One region of the Levilactobacillus suantsaii genome, then DNA from elsewhere that is predicted to be linked to it. Evidence: predicted binding sites of a transcription regulator. Region 1 holds the regulator's gene; each other region holds the start of a gene.

Region 1 (4,194 bases):
GGGCTTGGTGGCGTTGGTGGGGGTGGTCTTCGTAACTTTCAATAAAGTCCATCGCCCCCAAAAAGGCTTCCATTCGGGGGCCATCATTGTCGAAATTATCCAGGCGCGCCGCCCGAATACTTTTAGGCATGGCAATTGAGCGGACACGTTGCCGCAACTGTTGAGCCGCCTGCTTTTCTTGGGTGCCCTGGGTCGGCACGTACGCCACGTCTAACAAATGGTCAGCCACAATCAACCGGGGTTCATACCCCGTTGCAAAGATATCTTTGCCGGCTTTGACCTTATCACGTTCCGTTACGAACTCGTAAATTTTCGCCGCCGAACGGGTCAACACGTCGGGGGCCAAGTCAGCTTGGTGCGTCTGAATGAAAGCCGTGACTTCAGGATCTTTGGCAACCTTCGCCATCAACTGTTGATAGTTTTTAGTCAAATTCCGTTGGTTCATCAGGTCCTGGAGGCTCTTACTCACATCTTCCATTTAGGACTCCTCCTTTCCGTGGGGTCGTTGCTTAAAGCGGGCAATCCGCGCTTTTAAGTCCGCCTGTTGTTTAGCGGTTAGCTTGGTAGACGCCGCCTTTTTCGTAATTTCGGGGTTTTGGGCCCAATCCGGTAGGGTCTCGGTCACCCCGGTCCCCTGCCGGTAACTGTTCCGGCGTCGGGTCTTGGCTTGTTGGGTCGTTTGTTTGCGCGTCTGAATCTTGACCACCGCCTGTTCAGGTGTCTGAATAGCGGCTTTACTCCAGTCGTTGGCAATCGTGTCCAACAAATTCTTGTTCAGCGTGGGGCGATCTTCATCGACCAATACATGGTAAATCATCAGGTTTAAAACGCCCTGCGAAAACAGGTGCCGACTCGTCAAATCCTGAACGATTCGTTGCTCGCCATTGGTCACAAAACCACCGGTCTGCTCCTTGATTGAAGCTAAGAAGTCAGTGGGTGTCTTGGACGTCGCCGCTTTCAACAGGTGTTGGTTGTTTTTCGCTTCCGCCGTAGTATCAGCCGCTTGGGCCGGTGCGGCACTGGTGGCCGCACTAGTCGCCGCGGTTGGCGCCAATTGCCCGCGGTGTTGTTGTCCAAATTGCTTCACGATTAGGCGTTTGAACTGCTCTGGGTCGAACTGATTGGTAGCCAGATTGGTGGCTTCCCCAATGAAGCGCGCCATGGTCGGTTCATCCATGCCGTAGGTAGCGTGCTCCGTTAAGAATAACTGCCGGTGCGCCTGCACGGACTGCGGGTCAACGTAGGAGTGCGCCAAGATTTCCCCTAAGAGTTGCAGGTCGAAGTCCGCGGCATTCGTTCCAATTTCCGGCGCCGTCGACTTGGCCGTAGTCAAGCGGTCCCGACTACTGGTGATGGTGTTGGGCAGTTGCTTGAGTTCCCCACCAACCACTTGAAAGACGTCCAAGAAGGTCTTGGTGATGTCTTGTCCTTTGACCGGGGCAGCCGGTTTATTTTGGTTGACCAATTCCTGATAGAAATCATCCCCAACGGCGTCCAACAACTGCACACTCAGCAGGTCATCTTTTAAGAAGTCCACCGGTGCCAACGGTGCGTGCAACGTGTAGTTAAACGTTTGGAGGTCGTTGGTCGTTTCGACCGTGGTCGTCAGTAGTCCGGTCGCTTCCAAACGAATTCGGGCCGCATAAAAATGCGCCAGGTCCACCCCAAGCGTCGCGAGTAACACCGCGTGCCGGTGCAAGTGCGTCCGTTTGGGTAACCAAAAGAGGCCGCTAAACGCCGCAGCGGCTAGCGGCCCGATCACGGGCTGATAGAGTTGGCTCAACGTCTGCCAGCTCTGCTCCGTTAAACGATCGGCCAACCGGACGATAAAACCCGTTTTCGGACTCAGTTGATGCCAAGAATCCTCCATGCCTATTTCGCCTCACTTTGCCCCTTTGAGTGGTGATTTTGATCTTGCTGATCTTTTTTTAACTTATCCTTATCCAAAATATCTTTAAGTTCGTTGAAGAAAACGCCAGTATCCTTGAATTGCCGGTAAACACTGGCAAAGCGGATATAGGCAATTTCGTCGACATCGACTAGGCGGTTCATCACGTATTCGCCAATCACTTGGCTGGAGATCTCGTTGACCCCCAACGCCCGAACCTTATTTTCGACCTCGTCGACAATCTTAGCCATGGCGTCCATCCCCACCGGCCGTTTTTCGGCCGAACGGATGATTCCCCGTAAGATTTTCTCCCGGTTAAATTCTTCGCGTGTCCCGTTTTTCTTGATGACGAGTAACGGGGTCACTTCCACGCGTTCAAACGTCGTGAACCGAAAGCCGCAGCTCTCGCACTCCCGACGACGTCGAATCACGCGGCCATCGTCGGTCGGACGACTATCCACGACCCGGGAGCCATTGTGATGACAGTGCGGACACTGCATAATTGGTCACCTCATTTTTACTTTCACTGGTTAATAGTCACGTCGGTCGAGCCAGGTGCCGACACAACGCGGTTTACTTTTTAGTTGCGTCAAGCCATTTTACCACTTGTTGACGCGTTTGGGTAATGTCACCGTCATTGTCGATGACCACATCGGCCAACGCCACCTTACGGGCAAGCGGCCACTGCCGGTCGATGCGCGCCTGCGCGTCAGCGATTGACAAGTGGTCTCTGGCCATCAACCGCTCACGTTGCCGGGGCAAAGTCGTGGTCACGACCAGAACCCCGTCGACCAACGACTGTAGGTAACCCACCTCAAAAAAAGTGGGGGCATCGATGACCACCAATGGGGCCCGCTGCGCTCGATACGCGGCTAACTGCCGCTTGATTTCTCTTTGAATCAACGGGGTCGTAATGGTGGTCAATCGGGCTAATTCGGCCGGGTCATGAAACACCAATTGTCCAAGTTTGTGCCGGTTCAACGTCTGGTCAGCTTGCAGATAATCCGAACCAAAGGTCGCCACGATTTGGCGTAACCCGGAAGTCCCCGGCGCCACTACGATTCGAGCAATGACATCGGCATCGATGATGGGAATGCCATCCGCCTTAAGCCACGCACTCACGGTCGACTTCCCGGTCGCGATGCCTCCAGTCAACCCCCAGACCTTAGTCATCGGCGATCAGCTCCTCAGCGCCCGGAGGCAATGGTTGGCAGTGCGGACAATAGTGCGTTCCCCGTTGGGCCACTTTAATCTTGACAATGGCGGTCCCACACCGGTCACAGGGTTCGCCCTCTCGACCATAGACGTGCAAGTCGTTTTGGAATTGCCCGGCCTCGCCAAAGGCCGTCGAAAAGGAATGCACGGTGGTGCCATGCCCGGCGATGGCCTTCTTGATTTCGGCAATGATAGCCTCTCGTAAGGTGGCCAATTGCGCATCACTGACCGTATTGACCGGCGTCAACGGGTTGATTTTTGATAACCACAAGACCTCATCGGCGTAAATGTTGCCCAAACCGGCAATCCGGGATTGGTCCAGCAAAAACGGCTTGATGACCTTGCGCGATTTGCTAAAAATCTGGCGCATGTAGTCGAGCGTCAACGTGTCGGCCGTGGGTTCGGGGCCCATCTTAGCTAGCGACGGCATCGCCTCGGCTTCCGTGCCGGTCTTGACCAGCCGCATCCGGCCAAACTTACGGGTATCCGTGTAACGCAACTCCCGGTGATCCTGCAAATAAAAGATCACGTGGGTGTGCTTGGTCACGGGGCTCCCTTCAGGTTGCACGTCGTATTTGCCTTCCATCCGCAAATGCGACACCATGGTCAAATCCCCGCTAAAGCGGAAGAGCAAATACTTGCCCCGCCGGTCGATTTTTTCGATCTTACGGCCAATCAGTTCGGCCGTAAAAACTTCGGCGTCGGGGGTGACCATCTTGGGGTAAAAGACCGCCACGTGGTCAATCTGCGCGCCGCCGACCAGTTCGGTCAACCCCCGGCGGACCGTTTCAACTTCTGGTAATTCTGGCATCTCGTTTACTCCCTTCCGCCTATTTCAAATCAAACCAGGTCGGGCCGTAATGGCTTTCGACATTCAACGGGATTTCCAAATCCACAGCTGAATCCATAATCTTCGGGACCAACTTTTCCAAGGTCGCCATTTCTTCAGCCGGTGCTTCGAAAATCAACTCATCGTGGACTTGGAGCAACATGGTCGCCTGCAGGTCTTTGATGGCATCTTCCATCCGAATCATCGCAATCTTGATGATGTCCGCGGCACTTCCTTGAATCGGTGTGTTCATCGCCGTGCG
Region 2 (4,194 bases), 560 kb from region 1:
ATTACGACCAAAAGCGAGTTTCCCAAGACAGCAAATCTTGGGAAACTCGCTTTTTTAGTCCGAGATAATCATCAACCCTAATCGGCAATCAAATCAAAGTGCCGTAGCCCTTTGACGATGCCGTCTTCCAGGTTCGTTGCCGTCACATAAGCGGCCTTTTCCTTGGCCCGGGCGACCCCGTTACCCATCGAAATCGGCACATCGACCTCATCGAACATCTGCAAGTCGTTCAAGCCATCGCCAAAGGCATAGGTCTTGGCATCTTCCAGGTGGGCTTCCCGTAAGAAGGTCCGAATCCCGGTCTGCTTGTTCACGCCCGTCACCATGGTATCGAGGGCCCGCGGATTGTTCCGGACGAAGCTCAACTGACCCGCAAAGTGTTGCTGGTACAACTTGACCTTATCGCGGTTAAAGACGTTTAGAAAGTTAATGTCTTGGGTCTGGTACCATTCTGGGTCGACCACGGCATTCAACCGTAAGAGTTTAAAGTTCTCCCGCGTGTCATCTGTCGCCTGGCTCAACCGAAAGCCGCGGTTGTTAAAGTAGCCCAGTGGATCACCCTGCTCTTTGGCAAAGGCAGTAATCGCCGTCAGCGTCTTTTGGGGAATCACCGCTGCGGAAAGCTTTTTGCCCTGATACTGGACATAACTGCCGTTAGCACTGACCACGTCATCGATGCCCGTGGCGTCCAAGACATATTGAATTTCAAAGATATTCCGGCCCGTCGCGATGACCGGTAAGACGTTTTGCGTCTTCATTTGTTTAATTGCGGCAATACTACTTGGCAGGACATTCTTCTCTTCATCAAAGAGTGTGCCATCCAAGTCGAAAAAAACAACTGCTCGCTCCATTAAATTCCCTCCAAATCAAAAGTAGTCAACGCTTTCATTATACAACACTTGGTGAAACTTCAATATTATCTCAGTAGAGCCAAGCCGGCCCCCTTACCAACACATCGTGCTCTGCATTGTAAGTTACTTTGATTTTTACAAATATCGTTAAATAAATGAAAGAAAAACTATTCTTTCAAAAAAGTATTGAATAATTTATAAAGCAGTTACAAAATGTAAGTAAGGCCCGGTGAGCGGCGTCACGCCCTTTCACCGGGCCGTCCATTTCCGGGGCCCGTCTAAACCTGCAGACGTTAAAAGCTGGATTACTAGAGGAGGTTGTTTTTTTGAAAACAACAAAGTTAGTCATGGGAATTTTAATGATTTTATTGTCCGTCTTTATTTTGGTTCAATCATCAATTGTGGGGATTGGTGACGCCTTGGCGGCCGGGAACCATTCATCCGGTTCAGCGGGCTTAATGGTTGCCGTCTTCTACCTGGCCAGCGGTATCGTCTACTTGGCCACCCGTAAATCCGTGCGTTTAAGCGGCGACATTGCCACCTGCATCATGTTGATCTTAGCCTGGATCATCGGCTTGGCCGACGTGGGCTTCTACGCTGATTTAATCGTGTGGTCTTGGTTAGCCCTGATTATTGGCGTGGGCTTCTTGCTGTGGCATTTGCGGGTCAACCAAAAGGCTCGGCGGCAAGGTTCTGACCACACCGCTTAATTTCTAATTTATTATTTGCATCCGCAATTTTTCGTTAACCGGCTGGGCCACATCTTTTGGTGGTCCAGCCGGTTTTAGTCTCTCAGCTAGACGCCAAACTTGAAATCGCCTTCCTGATTTTTCTCCTCGAAATCATATTGACTTTGTGCCGTGAAAGGTTAGACTTAATAAGGCCCGTTTAGTAGGCCGACGCTGCGTGACTAACACGGTGACCAAAATTGGCCGCGATCCTCAATCGCTACCAGCGTCGCGCCCCTGCTTAAGCGGAGAACATCAGAATTTTAGCAAAAATTCACCACAATACATGTTGTGGTCTGGTCAAAGATAATAACTTATAGTACACTATATCTTGTATTTCTAATAAAAGAGGGGCTATCATGGTGATAATTACAGCAGGAATGATTGGGGTCGGTAAAACGACGCTTACAGGCAAAATTGCCGAACATTTAAACACACAAGCATTTTTCGAACCGGTCGGTGATAACCCAGTGTTACCACTTTACTACAAGAACCCCAAGCAATACGGGTTCTTGTTGCAAATCTACTTTCTCAACAAGCGCTTTAGCATGATTAAGCGGGCGCTGGCAGATAACAACAACGTTTTGGACCGGTCCATCTACGAAGACGCCCTCTTCACGCGGGAAAACAACGCGGAAGGTAACATCACGGATACCGAATTGGAAGTCTACCTCAACCTGCTCGACAACATGATGAACGAGTTGAACGACCTGCCCAAGAAGGCCCCAGACCTGCTGGTTTACGCCGATGCTGACTTTGATACGATCCTCCACCGCATCAAGAAGCGGGGGCGGGATTACGAACAATTCGACAACAACCCCACGCTGGAAGCCTACTACAAAAAGATGTGGACGGCGTACAAGGGCTGGTATGACGATTACGACGTCAGCCCTAAGATCAAGATTGACTTGCAAAAATACGACCTGGAGACTCCAGGTAACATCGACATCGTTCTAGGACAAATCGACGATGCCTTGAAGAGCATTCGGGTCGACACGACCGTTTAAATTTAACTGACGACATTCAAAACCGGGCCTGGCCCGGTTTTTTTGTGGTCGACTAAAAATGAGGACCACTTTTACGCTGCCGTCTGGCAAAGTAAAAGCGGTCCTCTCTTTAGGTTGCATTCTAAGTTGTTATACCGAGCGGATTAGTCCCGCCCCGCCGTTTCTGAAGGTAACAAGATAATCTGGCTTTCACCATCGTCGTAAGCTAAGACCGTGTCGGGCAAGCTCGGGTGATAAGCGTAACGGGTATCAAAATCGGCACGCAGCGCGACATCTTGGTCACCTTGCTGGACGTATTCGAAGGTCGTCTGGCCCTGATTATTATGCAGCTTAAACGTGAGTAAGTTAGCTAGCGGGAACAGGCCCTGAAGATCCCGGTCGATGATTTGCCAAACAACATCGATCATTTCTCCCGGTAAAACGGCCACGGTCCCGTAGCTGGCATACCGCGCGTGATTACTTTCAAACATGCTATCGCCTCCACTCGCTTCCAATAACGGTTACCTTTAATTATAACGTAAATTTCGTCAAAACGGGACTAATTACCCCCGTTGGGTGCGGATCGTTCCCCTGAATGCCGGTCTAACGCGTTGGCTAAGTAAGCAATGACAATCACGAGGACGCCAGCGATAAAGATAGCGTGCAATCCCTGATACAGGATACCATGCAACATTGGCATGAGCTTAGCCGGAAGGTCCTGGGCCGTTTGTGGGTTGATCAGTTGGTTCATCATCCCCATCGAGGCTGCCGAATGCGTCGCGACTCCCTTAGCCATGGCGACGTTCATGATAATCCCCAAGATGGCGACCATGATAGTTTGTCCCAACGTCCGGGACAAGGTGTTGAACGACGTCGCCACACCGACCTCGTCTGAAGAGACCTTACTTTGCACAGTGACTGTGGTGGTGGTGATGGTAATCCCAAAGCCAGTCCCACAGATAGCGGCTATCACGAAGAAAGTCCAAAACGGCGTCGTTGCTGGTGCCAATGCCATCGCCAAGCCACCAACCAGCACAAACGTCAAACTGATGTTGACGATACTGTACGGCGAATGCTCAACCATTAGGCGACCCGCGATGAACGACCCCACAATCCACATCAATGAACTGGGGGTAATCGCAAAGCCGGCTAGCGAAGCGCGTAAGCCCAGCAGGCCTTGCGTCCAAGTCGGTAAATAGACTTCAAAGCCCATGATGAATCCGCTGACCAACGCCGCAATCAAGTTTTGCACCACGAACGTCCGGTTCTTAAATAACGACAGTGGAATCAGCGGGTCGGCTGTCCGCTTCTCCTGACGCCAGAAGAGGTAAAAGGCCACGACTGTGACCACGAGTCCCACGATGACCCAGATCAGTCCTAACTGGCCATCCCCCAACAGTTGAAAGGTCAGTAATAAACTCAGCAGGCCTAGTGATAACCAGAGGCACCCGCCCCAGTCCATGGTAAAGGCCTTGCGTTCGGTAGTTTCGTTGAGGAACGCCCAAATCAGGCCCATAGTCAAAAGCCCAATCGGAATGTTAATGAAGAAAATCCAGTGCCAACTCATCTGGTCGACGATGAATCCCCCCAATAACGGGGCCACCACGGCGGCAATGCCCCAGGCCGACC
Region 3 (4,194 bases), 870 kb from region 1:
TCATGACCCGTGTAACGGTCGAAGTAGGAGCCGTCGGCGTACTTGCTGGCTTCAAAGTTGTGGAAGGTCTCGTGACGTTCGCGGGCGATTTGGTTCGATGCCTTTAACGTCCAGTAGTTCAAGAGCATGAAGTACACGCTGGTGAAAGCGATACTGTCCTTAGACCCGTACATCATGTGGTTCTTAGCGAAGTAGCTGTGTAAGCCCATGGCACCTAAGCCGATGGTGTGGGCCAAGTGGTTACCGTGTTGGATGGATGGCACCACGTCGATATCGGAGTGGTCCGTGACGTAGGTCAAGGCGCGGACCATGGTGTCGACCGAGTGACCGAAATCTGGCGATGCCATCAAATTAACGATGTTGGTCGACCCCAGGTTGCAGGAGATATCCGTCCCCAACTTTTGGTAGTTTTGTTGGTTATCGTAGGTGGTCGGGGTTTGGACCTGCATGATTTCGGAGCACAAATTACTCATCACGATGCGACCGTCGATGGGGTTTTCCCGGTTAGCCGTGTCGATGTTGACAATGTAGGGGTAACCGGATTCTTGTTGGAGTTTACCGATTTCGGTTTCGAGTTCGCGGGCCTTGAGCTTCTTCTTGCGAATGTCCGGGTTAGCGACCATCTTGTCGTATTCCTGGGTGATGTCCACGTAAGAAAATGGCTTGCCGTAGATCCGTTCAACGTCGTAGGGGCTGAAGAGATACATATCGGCGTCTTGTTCACAGAGTTCGTAGAATTTATCAGGTACCGTGACCCCTAAGGACAGGGTCTTTAACCGAATCTTTTCGTCGGCGTTTTCCTTTTTGGCACTCAAAAAGGCGATGATGTCGGGGTGAAAGACGCTCAAGTAGACTACGCCGGACCCTTGCCGTTGGCCTAATTGGTTGGAGTACGAGAAGCTGTCTTCCAACAACTTCATGACGGGGACGACCCCGGAAGCGGCGCCATCGATGTGCTTGATTGGGTCGCCAGCCCCCCGAAGATTGGAGAGGTTGATGCCGACCCCGCCACCGATCCGCGACAGCTGCAAGGCGGAGTTGATGGTCCGACCGATGGTGTTCATGTCATCGGTCGATTGAATCAGGAAGCATGACACTAATTCGCCGCGACGAGCCCGACCCGCGTTTAAGAAGCTAGGCGTCGCCGGTTGATAGCGTTGGTGGATGATTTCGTCGGCTAAGTCATGGGCCAGTTGTTGGTCTCCGCCACCGAAGTCCAACGCGTTCATGGCCACCCGGTCGATGAAGTTTTCTAAGTAGTAGGCGTTGTCGTCGGTCTTCAACGCGTATTGGGCGTAGAACTTGTAGGCTGCCATGAAGGATTTGAAATGGAAATGTTGGGCTTGTAAGTAGCTGTAAAGGTCCTCGATGAAGCTAAACGGGTACTCGTCGATGACTTTTTTCTCGACGTAGTTGCCATCAATCAGATAATCAAAACGCTCACGCAGCGACGCGAACGTCTTGGTGTTGGGCTGGACGTTTTCCTTTAGGAAGGCCTGCAAGGCTTCTTGGTCCTTGTTCAAAGGAATCTGGCCGTTGACGGGGATATTGATTTCGTTATTTAGATCGTAATAAGTGACGTTTTGGAGGTCTTTAAGACTCATAAGCGCACGCTTCCTTTCTTACACCGAATTTAGTCAAAACAAAAGCGACGTCTTGCGAAACGACGCCGCCCGGGTGGGGTTGTCGACACGTCATCCATTAACCCGCAATCTGTTGTAGTTGATCTGGCCGGAACCCAAAAAAGGCCTTGTGACCGGGTGCTTCCACTACTGGCAGGGACTGAAAGCCCTGATCCTTTAAATAGCTCACATACTCAGGATTTTGGTTAATGTTGCGTTCTTCAAAGGCCACGTTATGTTCGGTTAGGAACCGCTTGGTCATCTTGCATTGCATACAGTTGTTTTTAGAATAAATCGTTACTTTCATGGTTGCCACATCCTCTAAAAATTTGTTTCTCAATGTGTTTAGTGTACACCAGATTAGGGAAATTTCAATCGAAAAAAGCACCATATTTAGTGGTTGAAGGATACAATAACTACTAAATATAGTGCTGAGCCGCTTAAATTTATTTTAGTTGCCACCAGTGAAATAACTACGGTAAAATAGACCTAAAAGGTGGTCGAGAGAATGACTAATCACTATTATACACAAAATCCAGATATTGTACACGAAGAACACCACTGGCCGTTCACCTTGTTAGGCAACGAATTGTTGTTTACTACGGATAACGGGGTCTTCTCCAAAAACCGAGTGGACTACGGCTCACGCGTGTTATTGACTGCGTTTCGGGCCGACCAAACACCGGCGGGGCCCTGGCTCGATCTGGGGTGCGGTTACGGCCCCATCGGCTTGGCGTTGGCTAAGCAGTACCCTAAACGTCAGGTGACCATGGCCGACGTCAACGAACTGGCCCTACAACTGGCCCAGCAAAACGCCACGGCCAACCAAATCGAGAACGTCCAAATCGTCGAATCGGACCGGTACGCGGCGCTTGGGACCACGAAATACGCGGGCATCGTCACTAATCCGCCGGTCCGGGCGGGCAAAGACGTGGTCACAGCCATGTTGACGGAAGCCGCCCAACACCTCTTACCGGGAGGCACGTTGACTGTGGTCCTGCAGAAGAAGCAGGGGGCCCCGTCGGCTAAGAAAAACATGACGGCAACGTTTGGCAATTGCCAGATTCTGAAAAAGGATAAAGGTTACTATATCTTAGAGAGTACGTTTCAGGCAGAAGTTTAGAAAGAAGTGGGTGGCAGATGCACCAGACGACCTATACCGTGGCTCAGCGCCACTACATGCAGGAGGCGCTTTTTGAAGCCGACCAAGCGGCAATCATCGGCGAAGTCCCCATCGGGGCGGTCATCGTCCACGATGATCAGATTATTGGTCGGGGCCACAATTTACGCGAACACGCCAACGACGCCACGTTGCACGCCGAGGTGCTGGCTATCGAAGAGGCATGTGCCACGTTGAAGAGTTGGCGCTTAGAAGATTGCCAACTCTACGTGACCATCGAACCCTGTCTGATGTGTAGTGGGGCCATCATCAACGCCCGGATTCCCACGGTCTTCTATGGTGCTCCCGATCCCAAGGCCGGCGCCGTTGACAGCTTGTACACCACGCTGACCGATTCGCGATTGAATCACACGGTCACGGTTGCCGATGGCCTGTACGCCACCGAAGCCAGTCAACGCCTGGTGAGCTTCTTTAAAGCGGCGCGCAAACGGCGCAAAGCGGCCAAAAAGGCGCAACGACAGGCTCAAACGACCACACCAGAAAGTCACTAGACAGGTTGCACTAATCGTGATACACTAGAACTTGCCGTTAAGGCCTTGAAGCAAGGGTGGACTTACAAATCGTGTCAGGTCCGGAAGGAAGCAGCACTAAGTTTGCTCCGCTTTGTGCTTCAAGTTTTTGAGTAAATAACCTGAGCCCGGGATTTTCCCGAGCTCTTTTTCTTTGAGTAATTAAGCGACTGTTCCGAACTAAACGGGGGCAGTCGCTTTTTTGGTGGCCCGGACCTACGACAATCTATGACCGGGGGTGTCGGCGGTACTCGCTGGGCGTCTGATGGGTGACCTGTTTGAAGCGCTTGGTGAACGTGGTTGGGTCGCTAAAACCGACCAGAAGGGCGATGGCGGTGATGGGCGTCGTGGTGTTCAACAGGTAAGTTTTAGCGCTAGCTAGTCGTTGGGCCGTGATGAATTCGGTAAGAGTCTGGGTCGTTTCCTGCTTAAAGCGCCGGGACAAGTAGCTGGGACTGGTCTGGAGCCACTGGGCTAATGAAGCGACCTTAAAGGAATCGCCTAAGTGTTGCCAGATGGCGGCAACGGCCCGTTGAATGAGGGGGCTATACCCCGCAGTCGACCGGTCGTGGACCAGTTGGGTGTATTCCGTGAGCATGGCCACGATGAGGCGCTTCAATCCAACGATGCTCCGCTGACGTTCAATCAAAAGCGCAAATTTTTCCGATAAACTGTCGAGGTCGCCGGGGTGGACCCCACCTTGGCGCGCGGCAATGCGGTCGATGGTATTGCTGACCAGACACATATCCTGACAGGAACGTAGTGGCCGGTTGGCTAGGCGATTTTGAAAGAAGTCCAGCATGGCAGTCATTGGGGCGAAGTAATCGGTGATTTTGTCAGTGTCGCCAGTGCGAATCGTGGCCATCAAGTTGGCTTCGATTTG

Evidence for each region. Region 1 encodes NrdR, which represses ribonucleotide reductase genes. Its sites were predicted from a motif close to ACACNATATATNGTGT; they were not measured.
Region 2: H3M12_RS07620 (deoxynucleoside kinase) is a predicted target of NrdR. The motif match lies at 1,901-1,916, and genes of this name have one in related genera.
Region 3: nrdH (glutaredoxin-like protein NrdH) is a predicted target of NrdR. The motif match lies at 2,007-2,022, and genes of this name have one in related genera.

Annotation. Positions count from the first base shown of each region.
Region 1 covers NZ_CP059603.1:2,200,522-2,204,715, forward strand. Annotated here, with positions in the region: gene dnaI (primosomal protein DnaI) at 1-478, opposite strand, end outside; gene H3M12_RS10245 (replication initiation and membrane attachment family protein) at 479-1,870, opposite strand; gene nrdR (transcriptional regulator NrdR) at 1,873-2,388, opposite strand; gene coaE (dephospho-CoA kinase) at 2,462-3,061, opposite strand; gene mutM (bifunctional DNA-formamidopyrimidine glycosylase/DNA-(apurinic or apyrimidinic site) lyase) at 3,054-3,914, opposite strand; gene polA (DNA polymerase I) at 3,934-4,194, opposite strand, start outside.
Region 2 covers NZ_CP059603.1:1,639,865-1,644,058, reverse strand. Annotated here, with positions in the region: gene H3M12_RS07630 (Cof-type HAD-IIB family hydrolase) at 78-851, opposite strand; gene H3M12_RS07625 (hypothetical protein) at 1,178-1,561, shown strand; gene H3M12_RS07620 (deoxynucleoside kinase) at 1,939-2,586, shown strand; gene H3M12_RS07615 (DUF960 domain-containing protein) at 2,730-3,056, opposite strand; gene H3M12_RS07610 (MDR family MFS transporter) at 3,125-4,194, opposite strand, start outside.
Region 3 covers NZ_CP059603.1:1,329,865-1,334,058, forward strand. Annotated here, with positions in the region: gene nrdE (class 1b ribonucleoside-diphosphate reductase subunit alpha) at 1-1,604, opposite strand, end outside; gene nrdH (glutaredoxin-like protein NrdH) at 1,702-1,929, opposite strand; gene H3M12_RS06130 (class I SAM-dependent methyltransferase) at 2,131-2,745, shown strand; gene tadA (tRNA adenosine(34) deaminase TadA) at 2,763-3,293, shown strand; RNA gene ffs (signal recognition particle sRNA small type) at 3,336-3,422, shown strand; gene H3M12_RS06145 (helix-turn-helix transcriptional regulator) at 3,538-4,194, opposite strand, start outside.